DNA from 2 places in the Pontibacillus sp. ALD_SL1 genome. Region 2 is predicted to be linked to the other one. Evidence: riboswitches for the same ligand, from Rfam matches in the RefSeq annotation. Region 2 holds a riboswitch; the other holds the start of a gene.
The links. Region 2 has a riboswitch for cobalamin ahead of IMZ31_RS03450 (ribonucleoside-diphosphate reductase subunit alpha). Riboswitches for the same ligand answer to the same signal wherever they lie in the genome.
Positions count from the first base shown of each region.

Region 1: another riboswitch for cobalamin. It lies ahead of IMZ31_RS10320 (DUF4430 domain-containing protein); the one in region 2 lies ahead of IMZ31_RS03450 (ribonucleoside-diphosphate reductase subunit alpha).

Region 1 covers NZ_CP062974.1:2,035,774-2,043,801, reverse strand. The annotation lists gene IMZ31_RS10325 (ATP-binding protein) at 1-925, shown strand, start outside; cobalamin riboswitch at 1,011-1,194, shown strand; gene IMZ31_RS10320 (DUF4430 domain-containing protein) at 1,373-1,792, shown strand; gene IMZ31_RS10315 (ECF transporter S component) at 1,798-2,328, shown strand; gene sigX (RNA polymerase sigma factor SigX) at 2,728-3,270, shown strand; gene IMZ31_RS10305 (GerMN domain-containing protein) at 3,257-4,495, shown strand; gene IMZ31_RS10300 (inorganic diphosphatase) at 4,537-5,031, opposite strand; gene IMZ31_RS10295 (helix-turn-helix transcriptional regulator) at 5,162-5,620, shown strand; gene IMZ31_RS10290 (ferredoxin) at 5,666-5,914, opposite strand; gene IMZ31_RS10285 (YpbB family protein) at 6,122-7,189, shown strand; gene IMZ31_RS10280 (RecQ family ATP-dependent DNA helicase) at 7,170-8,028, shown strand, end outside.
Region 2 covers NZ_CP062974.1:674,991-683,018, forward strand. The annotation lists gene IMZ31_RS03415 (nitroreductase family protein) at 1-555, shown strand, start outside; gene IMZ31_RS03420 (AAA family ATPase) at 633-1,415, opposite strand; gene IMZ31_RS03425 (CPBP family intramembrane glutamic endopeptidase) at 1,438-2,097, opposite strand; gene IMZ31_RS03430 (C39 family peptidase) at 2,298-3,047, shown strand; gene dat (D-amino-acid transaminase) at 3,713-4,615, shown strand; gene IMZ31_RS03440 (tryptophan-rich sensory protein) at 4,836-5,537, shown strand; gene IMZ31_RS03445 (cell division protein FtsK) at 5,592-5,897, opposite strand; cobalamin riboswitch at 6,087-6,272, shown strand; gene IMZ31_RS03450 (ribonucleoside-diphosphate reductase subunit alpha) at 6,419-8,028, shown strand, end outside.

The DNA of each region.
Region 1 (8,028 bases), 1.4 Mb from region 2:
TGCCTGGTTCTATGAACATGAAAATGGACTGCCGAATCACGACCTCTTGCCAGGTGAACTACAGGATATGCTTCAAGAAGTTATTACGCAAGAGAAAGAAATTATGACAGAGCTAGTAGTTCAAGGGCGAAGTTTTGTAGTTATCATGACTCCTCTGTACGATAAAACTTATGTTAGAGGTGCAGTTGCGGTTATTAGGGATATGACGGAAGAACGGAGATTAGACAAGCTTCGTAAAGACTTTATTGCTAATGTTTCTCATGAACTTAGGACGCCTATTTCTATGTTGCAAGGATATAGTGAAGCTATTGTGGATGATATAGCTGAATCCAAAGAAGACAAAAATGAATTAGCCAAAATTATATATGACGAGTCTCTCAGGATTGGAAGACTTGTAAATGAATTATTAGATCTTGCACGTATGGAAGCAGGCCACATACAACTAAACCGTGAGTTAGTTGATATTCATGATTATATTGAACGAATTGTTAAGAAATTTTCAGGATTAGCTAATGAAAAAAATATCTCAATTCATGTTGAAGTGGATGAAAATCTTCAGCAAGTGTATTTTGATTACGACCGTATTGAACAGGTACTAACGAACTTACTTGATAATGCTATTCGACACACAGAACAAGATAAACAAGTTTTTGTATATGTAGTAAGCGAAGAAGATGATGTTCAATTTTCTATCCATGACCAAGGTATTGGGATAGCGGATGAAGATTTACCATTTGTATTTGAACGTTTTTATAAGGCAGATAAGTCACGTAAGAGAAGTGAAGGTGGAAAGTCAGGGACTGGATTAGGCCTTGCTATTGCTAAAAATATCGTAGAAGCACACAGAGGGTCCATCTCTGTTCACAGTAAGCAAGGGGAAGGAACAACCTTCCTATTCAAACTTCCAAATGATCTCGAATCATGACGAACAATCTTGTTTCCTATGAAACGATCTACGTTTAAAATGCTTCCTTTTCTTATTTAACTATGCTACGATACAAACATAATAAAATTTCATATTTAACTATGGTGTTCTCATATGAGAACTGAATAGGGAATCTGGTTGGAATCCAGAACTGTCCTCGCAACTGTACGTGTGGACGAAAGGGAAATGCCACTTTATATATATAAGGGAAGGCTCTCGAGTAGATCGATACACAAGTCAGTAGACCTGCCATAGTTAACCGTTTCAAAGCTTCGAGGATTGAGCGTTTGAGAGACCTATCTTGTCATTGTTATACGAGATCCGTCATGCTCAAAGACTCTTCCATTATATGGAAGAGTCTTTTTTCGTAACAAAAGGTCTGTCTTCGTTCCATCTCTTCGTATCGCAACGAAACAACTACACATTTTTATGGAGAGGTTGGATGAGATGAAACAAATGATGAAAATGCTACTAGCTGCTTTATTCGTATTAGGAGGACTTGCTGCATGTGGACAGTCAACAGGGGATGCAAATAGTGGAGAGAGTAGTCAATCTACACAAGAAGAACAGCAAGAACAACGTGTACGAGTGGAAATTACAAAGAATAACAAAGAAGAAGATGTAGCTGAAAAAGAAATTGAAATTGAAGCAGGAGCAACCGTAATGGAAGTAATGAAAGCAAATTTCGATATAGAGACAGGCAGTAACGGTGGTTTCATCACTTCGATCGAAGGCGTAGCCCCTAAGAATGGGGAACAGAAAGCGTGGTTTTATTCTGTGAATGGGGAAGAAGCTATGGTTGGTGCAAACGAGTATACATTAGAACCTGGAGACATTGTTACCTTTGACTTTCACAGCTGGGAGTAATACTGATGAACTTATATAAATTAACGTTAATATCTTTGCTTGCTGCACTTGCCACAGTTGGAAGGTTTTTGTTTAGTTTCTATCCTAACGTTCAACCTGTCACAGCGATTATTATTATTTGTGGAATTTGGTTGGGTCCCTTGTACTCTGTAGTGCTTGCTGTTGTGACCACCATTTTATCTAATATGTTGTTAGGCATGGGAATATGGACATTGCCTCAAATAATAAGCTGGTCCTTAATTGGTTTGCTTGCAGGTTGGTTAGGAAAGTATAGGCATGTACTTCCAATGTATTTATATGCTGTATTTGCAGGTATAAGTGGTTATTTCTTTGGATTTATGATGGCTGTTACATACGGTCAAGTAGGGAATCATTTCTTTGCTTATTGGCTAAGTAGCCTCCCGTTTGACACGTATCATGCTGTTGGTAATGTTGTATTTATGATTGTACTATATCCCGTATTGTCTCGTTTGTTTAAACAATATGAGAAAAAAAACATACACTCTTTTAAACAACCCAATCAGTCATTGAACTGATTGGGTTGTTTTATAATGGATTGAATTAGACTATTTTCAAGATATGGGCAATAATTTTGAAGGTTCGAAGTTGAAAGAATGTTTCCGTTAGCTTTAGTTCAGTTTAATGTGGGCCTGGAAACCACTCGTTTTCCTGTGGGGAGCTGGTGATCCTCCTCAGCCGGAACGCCGGAACTAGACCGGCCCTTCTCAGGTGAAATATCCAACTTAAACTCTTCCACATAATAGGTATTATGTGGAAGAGTTGTGAAAGTAGCTATACCATTTAACATACACTAGATATTATTTGATTTTGGTAGGAAATGGTCTATTCAAACGCTTGGAAATAATTTATAGTATGAAACGGGTGAAACGTTTTACATAATTTATCGACTAATGTTATGAACGGGAGGTTGAGGAATGGATTCCGTATTTCAAGATCTTTATGAGAAATATCATAAAGATGTATTTCAATTTATATTTTACATGGTAAAAAACCGGGAGCAAGCTGAAGATCTCGTTCAAGAAGTATACATTAAAGTCATGAATTCTCATGATCGATTTAAAGGAGAGAGTAGTGAAAAAACATGGATATTTTCTATTGCACGTCATGTTACAATCGATTTCTTTCGTAAGCAAAAACGAAAGAGGAATCGTATCATGGAGTTCTTTGACTGGGGGGAGCAGGGCCATTTAATACAAGATGATCAGCCCATCCCAGAAGAAATTGCGTTGCAGAACGAAGAGATTCAAAAGATGTACCATTGTTTAGAAAGGTGTACAACAGACCAAAAGACGGTGATCATCTTGAGGTATATTCAGTCTATGTCTATACAAGAGACGGCTGACATTTTAGGAATGACTGTCAGCAAAGTTAAAACCACTCAACATAGAGGGATGAAAGCACTTCAAGCTTATATGAATGAGGAAGACGAGGAGGGGATCAAGAGTGAAACGAAATAAATATCACAGCAATGACTCCATAAAAGATCTCCTGAAAAGCATGCCTGATGTAGAAGATCGACAAAGCTCTGAAGATCTATATCGAAAAATCTCTGCCAAGCGTAATAATGAATTACAAAGACAATCTAAGCGAAAAAAGTTGGCTACAGTGTGGGGAGTAGGGGTAGCCTCAGCAGCTGCAATTATTTTATTTTTATTCGCTGCCTTACCCTCTATGCAACAAGAGCAATCCTATGATACCTCTTCTTCTGAAGAGTCAGTAGAAACAAGCAGAGACCAGGCTGAAGCTCGAGATCAAACAAAAAATGAAATAGATCGTTCATCAGAATCCAATGTAAAGAAAGACGAAAGTTCTTCACCTGAAACGGCAGAAGCTAGTTTCCATGATAGTATGGCTACGGAATCTTCATTGATCTCAAGAGTTGTGACTAAAAATGAGAATGAACTCAATGCCATTGCAGCGTTTGGGGATTTGCAAGGACAATATGTAGTTCCAGTTACTTTTTCAGTCTTAAAAGAGTCCAACACCATGGAACAACTCTATAATTCACTAGAAGGCTCATTCAAAGAAGATGAGTGGGGAGTCAAAGGCTATCAGTTTGCTTCTGTTTCATTTGATATTAACCAAGAAGAAGGAATCGTACTGGTAAACTTCCCTGTGGATTATGATTTCCCTGAATCCTCTACCCAAGAGAATATCTTTATAATGTCTCTTAAAGTAATGTTTGGTCCGCTTGATGTGAATACAATTAAGCTTGAGACAGACGGTGAACCAGGTATTAATCTTGGGAACAATACAGGGTTAGAGGAAATCGATATTTCTGGAGAATTTCTCTACAAATTATATACACCGCAAAAGGGTCCGCGACTATTTATTTCAATTCCTGTCAATCAGGGGTCAACGGTAGAAGAAGCATTAAAGGAACTTAAAGTTGATGAAACGGCATTTAGTATTGAAGGTACCATTCCGCATTCAGTTGATATAGAGGATGTAAAAATAGATGGTGAGCTTCTTGAAGTTAATATGAATGGCGGTGACAATATTGATGATCAGCAAGTAATCACAATGATTGAATCCATTCTTATGACAGCTAAGCAATTTGGATTTACTCAGGTTAAGTTCAACAATCTTCCTAAGGACGAGGTAGGAATGTACGATTTAAGCCAGGCCATTTCTGTTCCTTACAGTGTTAATCCTATGCCTTTACAACAAAGTTCTCCTTAAACATAAAAAAGCTCGCCTCAATTGGCGAGCTTTTTTTTACTTTATTTATTTTCTTCATAACGTGCTAAGCACTCATCAATAAGCTTGCTAGCTGCTTCTACACCTTCGTATTCTCCGATCTCAGTTTTCTTACCTTGAAGATCTTTATACGTTTTGAAGAAGTGAGAAATCTCTTCTAATTTATGCTGTGGTACATCGTCTAAAGTGTGAACATCTTTGAAGCGTGGATCCTCAGTAGGAACTGCAATTAGCTTCTGATCTTCTTCTCCATCATCAATCATATTTAAGAAACCAATTACACGAGATTCAATTACGCAACCTGGGAAAGTTGGGTTTGTAACAAGCACAAGTGCATCAAGTGGGTCATCGTCTAATGCTAACGTGTCATCAATATACCCGTATTCTGCAGGGTAGAATTGGGAAGAGAATAGAACACGGTCAAGTTTAAATACACCTTTTTCCTTATCAAATTCATATTTGTTTTGACTTCCTGTTGGAATTTCAATAAACACATCAATAACTTTATTTTCCGCCATTTGAATGCCTCCTTATTCGACAATAGTATGTATGTTCTTGCAGATTTATATTATATCAACATTTAGCTAGGAAGGAAAGCATAGAACATGTTAAAATAAAGGTATCGACGTATGTTAGGACTGATGATAAATGGACCAACATTCTTTAGTTGAGCAACTTTCCCCAAAAGTCAAGCTTGTCCGTGTCGAAAGGGGCTATACGCAGGAGCGTATGTCTTTGATACTCGGTGTGTCTAAAAAGACCCTTGTCCAAATAGAGAAGGGTAGAATTCAAGCTAGTTGGACAACGTTAGTAGCTATGGTTGCTTTATTTCGAGATAGCGAAGTCATACAAAATACATTGGGGGAAGATCCTCTAGAAGTTTTAGAGACGATAGCCCATGAATCTGTATATCGCCCTAAGCAGCGCACGCTTGGTGGGAAGGTGTGGTGGACATCAGTAGAAGAGCATAATGGATATATATTACAACAAAATGTTCTAAGTCAACATTACAGAATCATCGACGGGAATTATTATAGGTACTTTAGCAGCTTTGATCTTAAAGAAGCGCGTCAGAAATTGGCTGAGCTAGGGGAAAATCCGATATAAAAAAGATCCCTCCATTATGTGAAGGGATCTTTTTAGGAAGATAGCTTATTCGAATTTCAAAGCGTCGCCGTCGAACGGTTCGTCTTCAACTTTAATGGAATCTGTAGGGCAACCTTCGAAAGCATCTTCCATATCTTCGTGAAGATCCTCAGGAATCTCAGCAGTACCTTTATTATCGTCTAAGATGACAAATGCAATGCCTTCATCATCGTAATCATAAATATCTGGAGCTGCAGCCCCGCAAGCCCCACATGCAATGCATGTTTCTTTGTCAACAATTGTATATTTAGCCATGTCACATACCCTCCTATAATATTTAAGACCCTGGTATGGATCTTCTATTACATATATAAGTATCCTAATTTGGAAACATTTTCGCCTATTACATATTGTAAAGCTCTTCTTTTAACATTTCAACTAAAAATCGGCGATTTCACCATGCAATCTAAGCTGGACGTGACCCTTCATATAGCTTTCTGAAGGGGAGAGAAAGGGGATCTCATGTTTAACACTTTATTACTTCACAGCATTCAACAATTACAAGGTGAAAGAAGTGCCTCTGCGATTTTACACATGCTAACAGGTAAAAAATCTTCACAAACATTTCAGGACGTTTATGCATACCATCTATCAACTTTTTTTGGAATACATCGGACGATTACTCGTGATGATTTAATGAATGAATTAAAAAAATTAAAGGCGCTTCAGTATATTGCAATTAGAGAGCGAGAAATACGTTTGACAGAATATGGTTTAAAAGAACTCAACAAAGAACCAATTGAACATACACCCTTAGCTTGGCTGAATGGTACTGCATATCAGCATATGGACCAGCAATTTTGGGGTCGTTTAGTAGTATTCGTACAGACAGCCTCTAATATCGCTTCTGGTCAGCATCAATTTATTCCAGTTGACGAACGAAAAGAAGTTTTGAATTGGGTAAAAGTAAAGTATCGATATGAACAATCCAACCTTCGTGAATACTTACAGCACCTATATTCTGAACTACATGTTCTTTTGAAAGGTATGCCTGAATGGGTTGCTGAACTTACAACCTATCGTTTATCTGCTTACCATCGCTATGGAATGAGTAAAGATCAGTTGGCTTTACACTACAACCTTTCTGTTCATGACGTCACAATTACCCTACAGGCTGTTATTCATTATTTGTTACAGAGTGTTTTGGAAGACCAAAGAACTTACCCTTACTTATTTCAAATGTGTGAAGACCTTCAAGTGACACTACCACTTACTCACTCTGCTCAAAAAACTTTTGATTGGATTGAGAAAGGCTATACCCTTGAGAAAATAGCAAGGATTCGTAAACTAAAGATGAGTACTATTCAAGATCATATTGTTGAAATTGCTCTAGTGAACCCGCGTTTTCAAATTGATCAATATGTCACAAAAGAAGCGGCACAGAACATTTCCCACACAGCAAGTGTATTAAACACGAACCGCTTGAAAACAATTCGGGATGAGCTAAGTGGAGATTACTCTTATTTTGAAATTAGGCTCGTGTTAGCGGCCTCACAAGGAGTGTCAAATAATGGACGAGGGAACACTTGAGAAGCTACTGCATAATTACTTTGGATACGAACAATTTAGAGAAGGTCAAAGAGAGATTATCGAGGATTTATTAAAGGGAAATGATGTATTAGGCATCTTACCTACTGGAACTGGTAAATCGATGTGTTATCAATTGCCATCTCTTCTGTTAGAGGGAACTGTAATCGTAGTAAGTCCACTGATTTCATTAATGATTGACCAAGTAAAGCAGTTAAAACAACAAGGTATGAAACGCGTTGTAGCAGTAAACAGTTTTCTAAACCCACAACAAAAGCAACAAGTGTATACTCATATAGATCAATATAAATTAGTTTATTGCTCACCAGAGATGCTACAAAATGACCAGTTTTTACAGGTTTTAAAAGAGAAAGTTTCTGTTTCGTTACTAGTAGTGGATGAGGCGCATTGCATATCACAATGGGGGCATGAGTTTCGTACGGACTATTTAAAATTGGATGAAACACTAAAGGAGTTAAAAGAACCAACTGTATTGGCATTAAGTGCCACCGCTCCAGTGCATGTCCAAGATGACATTGTGAAACAAATGGACCGGCCAGATATGCGTAAACACATTTACCCCATGGATAGGGAAAACATCGCGTTTACAGTAGAACACGTTGCTGGTATGGAAGAGAAGATACAACGTTTAGCTGCTATATTAAATACACATTCAGTACCGACTATGATTTATTTTTCGAGTCGTCAGTGGACAGAAAAAGCGGCTCATGAATTAAATCAACGTGTGGAAGGGATGAGGATTGCTTATTATCATGGTGGAATGGATCAGGTAGACCGTTTGCTGATTCAACAGCAATTTATGAATAATCAATTAGATGTTA
Region 2 (8,028 bases):
CTAAGAGAAGCCATTATGAATAGAAGATCCATTCGTTCTTTTAAGAAAGAAGAAGTAGACGTTGCTACTATAGAAGAACTATTGGAGATCGCACGCTATGCACCAAACCATAAAATGACGCAGCCGTGGCGTTTTGTATTATTAGATCGTCAAGATCAAGCGCCTCTACAGCATCTAATTAAGAGTAAAAAGGCTCTTAAGAAAGGCAAGCCAGCTCCAGAACAAGAGCCTCTCTCAGATGATGCCCCGTCCCATATGCTGGCTGTGGTTATGAATGTGAATGAAAAAGAGAAAGTCTACCGTGACGATTACGGAGCTGTATCAAGCTTAATTCAGAACTTTTCGTTACTTGCTTGGGAGAAAGGAATTGGAGTTGTTTGGAAAACGCCTGGCTTCATGCAGGATGAAGAAATGAAACAACTCCTTGAAGTGTCTGAGCATGAAGAATTAGTGGGGCTTCTTCATATAGGTTATCCTGCTGTCGTACCAAAAATGAAAGAGCGAGAGCCTCTCCAATCAAAACTCCGCCATGGTTTAACGAGAGACACTCAGTAATAGTATTGATGTATGGGGATGGAGAACCCAGATAGGTAAAGCTGCGCTTGAATGAAGAAGCGCAGCTTTTTATATGGTCATAAATGACGGATGAAACGCTCTGGTTGATCAAGGAAATCCTTCGTTAACTTGACGTGCTCTATGTCCTCAAATGAAACGTTCGTCAGGTTTCCTTCTTCAATTTGATAAATGTCAGCATCAGGCAACGCCATTAAAATCGGAGAGTGGGTGGCGATGATAAACTGAGCGTCTTCTTTTACCATATCTTTAATTATAGAGATGAGGGATAGTTGTTTTAAAGGAGACAAGGGGGCTTCTGGCTCATCTAGTATGTATACGCCTCCTGATTTAAACCTGGCTTGAAAGAGATCCAAAAAGCTCTCACCATGTGAACGGATCTCTAAGCCGTCTCCGTATAATTGCTTGAGCTCATGAATAGTACTGGCATAGGGGAGCACCTCTAAGGAATAAGGGTCTTTCTCTTTAATTTCACGTAATTTTTCTTTCGATTCTTCGCGCACTTTTGCTATTCGTTTGGTGAACGAAATGAAATCCTCTGCCCGAAAGAAGAGTCCCTTATTCGTTCGGACTCTCCAGGTTACTTTCATTGCATCTCCTAAAGGTCTCACAGGATCAAGCGTAGGGTCTAGATCAATGGATTCCCCCCCGATTAAGATGCTTCCAACATTTGTGGCCAGCCCTTCTAGAAATGTCGATTTACCTGTCCCATTTTCTCCAACAAGAATCGTGATAGGTTTTTTGAATGTAAGATGATCAAATGTTTGAATGAACGGAAGTGAGAAAGGATACTCATTCTTCTTTGCTTTTTTCGGGAGCTCTACGGACTTTAGTTGGATCATACGTTCACTCCTTTTTAGAATGTTATCGAATGAAGAAGAAATAGACGCACACAATCCCTATATCAGCCAGGGAGTGGCTGACCATTGTTCCAATCATGGTATTGTACTTGTGCCTCATCCACCCCCAGAATAATCCTGCTATGAATACGGGAATTACAAACAAAAAATTAACAGGCCATTCAAAAATTGGAACAAGGGAAAGGAGGTGGTACAAAGAATAGAAAAAAGCCGTGATGAAAATGGCTCGTCTAAGTCCTTTTCGTTCCACGATTTTAGTATGCATATATCCGCGCCAATACGTTTCTTCAAGAATAGGGTTAATGATGACCAAAACGAGGACCATCACAATAATGCCTTTTTCTGTGATTCCCCACTTTTCTAAAAGCGATATGGCTTTTTCTTTATTTATAATCCAATCATGAAGAACAGCCACTCCGCCAAAGATAGATATAAAGGCAATCATTCCACTGATTAGTCCGATCTTAATGGAGTGATGCGGCTTATGAAAGCATATCCAATTCAATGTTTCGCGCCACGTCTTGCGCTTGATCAGCATCCCATCGATCAATGGAACAAGGAACAGCCAACTATAGAAGAGCCAAAAGGTGAGAGGGACGCTTGAGAAAACGTGCAACCCAATAAAGATCATCACCGATGGCCCGTAGTACAACACATACCGCATGCCAATATCCTCCAATCGAACTCTCCTTTAGTGTAACAAAAGATACGAGGTTAGTCGTAGCAATATATGATAGGAACCCATATTAATCTTTTGATGTTGAGGGTTTCTTATTGTTTAATCTCCTTTTGGGTGAGATCCTTCTTCATATTTTGGTTCAAAAAGGGCCACAATAATCTTTGATTCTTGAAGAAGGTGAAAGAATGAAGAAATTGTTTATAATAACGTTAATCGTATTGTCTATATTTTCTATGCCCGCTATGGGAAAGAGTAAGGTAACAACTGCTTCTAGCATAAATCAGCCTATCCCGAATTCTTATCGGATGACCATTCCTGTAATTAGGCAAATGCCTGAACTTCCACGTGGTTGTGAAGTAACCAGTCTTGCCATGGTGCTTCATTCAAAGGGGATTGAAGTAGATAAAATGGACTTAGCAAGAAAAGTGAAGAAGAACCCAGCGATCTACCAAGTTAAAGGTGGGAAAGTCTACTTTGGTGATCCAAACGAGGGATTTGTAGGCGACATGTATACGTACAAAAACCCCGGACTAGGGGTGTACCACAAGCCCATTCATGAACTGGCGACGTCTTACGTGGGAGATCTTGCCGTTGATTTAACAGGTCAACCGTTCGAGGAGATTCTACGTGAAGTTGCGAAGGGAAACCCGGTTTGGGTTATCCAAAATTCTCACTTTAACACTCTACCACCCCATCAGTGGGTGACATGGCATACATCAAATGGACCGATTCGTGTGACGTACCGGGAGCATTCTGTTGTCATTACTGGTTATGATGCGAAGTATATTTACGTAAATGATCCTCTGACAGGACAACAAAATCGTCGTTTGCTCCGGTCATCCTTTATAAAGGGTTGGAAACAAATGGGGTCTCAGGCGGTAACGATTCAAAATGGGAACAAGGAAGTGTTTCATTTTTGGCAAAGTAGTAATTAAGTTGAATGATTTAAGAGCACTTTTAAAAAAGTGCTCTTTTTTTGTATGGAATTATAATGTATATACTTGGGTTTTTAGCTTAAAAGAAGTTGGAGCTCAACCCGTTGATTTCCAATATGAACATTTTGGCGGAACGCTTGCCCCTACGAGGGAGATATGGCTCGTATTGAATGCATAACGGCTCAAGCATGCGCGGCACATGATTGGAGATCGGCGCAAGTTGAGGTTTTATGGCTCAAGAGCGTGGGCGACCGGCTCAAGTTATGGTTCTACGGCTTAAGAGTGGAGGGAAACGGCTTAAGTTTTCAAATTAACGACTCAAGAGAGCGAAATAACAGCTCAAGTCCAGTCGTAACGGCTCAAGTGGGGATAAGATGGCTCAAGGAGAGGGAGGAACGGCTCGAGTTAGAGAAATAACGGCTCAAGCTGAAAGACCTCCTATCCCAATCGGAGCTCCCCCTCTCTCTCCTAAACCATCTCATCCCTCATGTTTAAAAAGTATCTAAAAAAGATTACATTACAGAAGGCTAACAATTAGAGCATAACTGTACACAATGTTGCGACAATTTGATACACTATATCGAACCGGAATTTATAATGGGGACAGAATGAACTAGTCGTTGTCCCTCTTAGAAGAGTAACCTAACGAGATGAGGTGGTTCAAAATGAGTATAAAGCCATATTTGTTAACGGATCAGGGGTTTGTAAATCGCGATGAGCTTTATTATCCGTTTGAAGAACGGGGGCTTCAGTTTGGTGATGGAGTCTATGAAGTTATTCGAATCTATCGCGGAAACTATTACTTAATTAAAGAACACGTAGAGCGTTTGTTCCGTTCGGCAAAGGCAATCAAGATTAATGTGCCTTACTCGAAAGAAGAAATGTATGAGAAATTAGATGAACTGCTTTCAAAAAACAGTGTAGAAACTGATGCCAAAGTATATTTACAATTAACGCGGGGGTCAGCTCCTCGTGATCATGCTTTCCCTAAAGATGTTCAGGCGAATTTGTATGCGTATGTGCAAGACCTTCCTCGTAAAGTGGAACCTTTGCAAAAAGGTGTTACAACCATCACGCAGCCAGACGTTCGTTGGGATTATTGCTATATTAAAAGTTTAAATCTGTTACCAAACGTTATGGCTAAGCAAGAAGCAACTGAAAAGGGTGCATTTGAAGCCATACTCCATCGTAATAAAAAGGTAACAGAAGGTAGCTCATCAAATGTTTATCTTGTTAAAGATGGAATTGTCTACACGCATCCTGCAACAGAAAATATTCTACATGGGTGTGTGCGTATGCGCGTTGAAGCGTTGACAACTCAGCTTGGCTTCCCGTTTATTCAAGCAGCGTTTAGTTTAGAGGACATTGCGGAGGCTGATGAATTGTTTATTACAAGCAGTACCGCAGAGATAATGCCTGTCGTTAAGGTAGATCATATTCAAGTTGGTACCGGCAACCCGGGACCTGTGACACAGCAACTCCAACAAGCCTATGAAAAAGACGCTAAAATTCCGCAATCAGATTCAATTTTCCCTTCCAAGGTTCAAGAACGCCCTGTGTCTGGATAGATGAAAAGCAAGGTTCTAATAATTATTAGAACCTTGCTTTTTTTATACAAATAGGAAACTAAATGACTGCCTAATATGCATTGCGCTTTAGTCAGAGTTTAAATACTAGTGAAAATTTATGGATGTTGCTCTTAGTCCTTACATACACTGTACTAGTTGTCCATTTTGTACTTCTTGAGTGGAAGTACATATACACACACGAGAGGGGAGAATACGCATCATGAATGCACTAGTACTTAAATTGTTTAACCTGGCTAGTTTTGTTTATTTAATTGTGACCTCTGTTTTCGTTGCGGATTTTATGAGAGGATCTATGGAGCAGGTCTATGTGATGCCCGCGCCGTACGCCTTTTCGATTTGGGGGCTTATTTACCTGTTGCTGTTATGGTTCATTATAAAATCATTTTTTGCAGACGAGGAATTAGATCGAGTTGTGAAAGGGATTGGTCTTTGGTTTCCGATTAGTATGATTTTATCGGGGACATCGGTCGTAGTTGGTACCACTCCGTCGATTTTGTTTATCGCCTTGTCGCTACTGACGCTTTGTGTGGTGTATACGATTATTCAAGGGCTAGGCTTATCATCGTCCAAGTATCGCATTCCTTTTTCAATCTATATAGGCTGGACGTCTATTGCGACTATTGTGGCGGCCTTTGTAGCTATTAAAGGAAATGGAATTGAGGAGATTCTTTCCATTGGGGAGCTTGGCTGGGCGGTCATTATGCTCACTGCAGGAGGGCTCATAGCTCTGGCTTTTCATTTTTTGCAAAAAGACTACTTGTTTCCTCTTGTCTTTGTGTGGGGATACGTGGCGATTTATCTCTATCAAGACAGTGCTCTTATTAAATTTATTACTGGAGGATTCGCGGCTCTGTTGTTGATTGTTCTTTTTGTGAGTTGGTTTAAAACGAAAGCTAAATAATACACGAAACCTGCCCTTTTTACAGAGCAGGTTTTTATATATGGTATTCAGGATCTATATAAAAGGTTGTGTGTACTGAACAATGTGAAGGACAATGCCGACCGTACTTAAGGCAACCCCTATAAAGAAAGGCCACGGGTTATCGTGTTTTTTTCGATCAAACGTACGGACCGTTGCGATGCTATATAGCAAGGCGGCAATAGGAATTGAGATATAAAATGAACCGAATGCAAAACCAAGACCGCCAAAAAACATGGCTAGAACCCCCAGGTGATTTTGCTTAGGGAGTCCATCTAAGTATTCTTGTTCTTCTGGCGAAAGATCTTTCTGAATCACAGGTTTTCTAGGTCTGTAAAGCAAATGTAACGACCTCCCTTAATCCAATTGCTTTTTCTTATTATATGTGAAGGAGAGTTTATTTGTAAAAGATTTTGAAAATAAACGATTACTACTAATCTACATAAGCTTCAAGACTTGATTTTATAAAAGAAATCTATTACGATGTACACAAGATATATGATTGAAAAATAAAAAAACACTACATATTGATATATAAGCGAGTTGTAAGGTGCCTATTCAAGGCTTGAAAGGGAATCTGGTGAAAGCCCAGAACTGTCCCCGCAACTGTAAGTGTGGACGAAATGAGAGATTCCACTGTGCGAAAAAAAGCATGGGAAGGCCTCAGAGTAGGACGATGCACGAGTCAGGAGACCTGCCTGCCCTCGCTAAAGTTTCTTTTTCTTCGGGGATTGAGAAGATGAAACGATAGCCTCAGCGGGGCGAGTCCTTCATTGATTTGTCCTGTTGTCCTGTCGTTTGATCCGTTTCTCTTTCCCTGGTGGAAGAGGAACGGATTTTTTATTTTAGGAGGAGGTTATTAAATGAACGAGGTTCAAGAAAGTACGGGGATTTACGCTGTGTTAAAACAAGCAAAGAATGAATATCCACATCTAGATGTAGAGCAATTGAGAGAAATAGCGGATCATTTCATTCAAACAAAAGGGCTTGAATCCTATCATCAACTTTACAATGAAGTGATTTTAAAAGGGTTGGATCAAATGGATGAAGAAGAGCCGGATTGGACGTTTGTGTGTTCACGTGTTTACGCTCAGTATTTGTATGAACAAGCGGCCCTTCATCGCCATTATACAAAGGAAGAAACCTATCCCGACTTTTATTCCCTTATTCAATCGCTACATACAAAAGGAATTTACAGCGAGCGCCTGTTAACAAACTATACGAAAGAAGAGGTTGAAAAGCTTGGGAGTGAAATTGTTCCAGAGCGTGACGCGTTTTTCACGTATATTGGGCTAAAAACATTGGCTGACCGGTACCTGGCAACAGACCACGATGGGCGCTTATACGAGCTCCCTCAGGAACGATTTATGATCATTGCGATGACGCTGATGGCGGAAGAAGATACGGATCATCGTCTTGATCTTGTAAAAGAAGCGTATTGGGCGCTGAGTCATTTATATATGACCGTGGCGACACCGACACTTGCCAACGCAGGGAAAAGCTACGGACAGTTATCGAGTTGTTTTATAGATACAGTCGATGATAGTTTGCAAGGCATCTTTGACAGCAACACCGACATTGCCAATCTATCGAAAAGCGGAGGTGGGCTCGGTGTCTACCTTGGAAAAATTCGCTCCCGCGGCAGTGACATCAAAGGTTTTAAAGGCGTAAGTTCGGGTGTGATTCCTTGGATGAAACAGCTGAATAATACCGCTGTTAGTGTCGATCAGCTCGGCCAACGTCAGGGTGCAATTGCCGTGTACTTGGATATCTGGCACCGTGATATCTTCTCCTTCCTCGATGCGAAGTTAAATAACGGGGACGATCGTCAGCGTACCCACGATTTATTTACTGGCGTTACGCTACCCGATTTGTTTATGGAAGCGGTGGAGAACCGGGAAGACTGGTATTTGTTTGATCCTCATGAAGTACGGTCGGTTATGGGCTATAGTCTAGAAGATTTTTATGACGAAAAAGAAGGTGCTGGTAGCTTTCGAGAAAAGTATCGGGAATGTGTGAACGAACCTCGTTTAGAAAAGAAGAAGGTTCCAGCCATTGAAATCATGAAGCGGATTATGGTCTCTCAGCTGGAAACAGGTACACCGTTTATGTTTTACCGAGATGAAGTGAACCGTAAAAATGCCAATAGTCATAAAGGAATGGTTTACTGCACTAACCTGTGTACGGAGATTACTCAAAACCAGAGCACAACAACTGTGAAAGAACACTACACGGAAGATGGTCAAATTATCACGGTGAAAGATGCAGGGGACTTTGTCGTTTGTAATCTATCGAGTATTAATCTTGGTAAATCTGTTCCGGATGGGGTGCTTGAACGTTTGATTCCGATTCAGGTTCGCATGCTCGATAATGTGATTGATCTAAATCATATCCCAGTCTTACAAGCTCAGCTTACGAATCAGCGCTACCGTGGCATTGGACTTGGGACATTCGGGTGGCATCACCTTTTGGC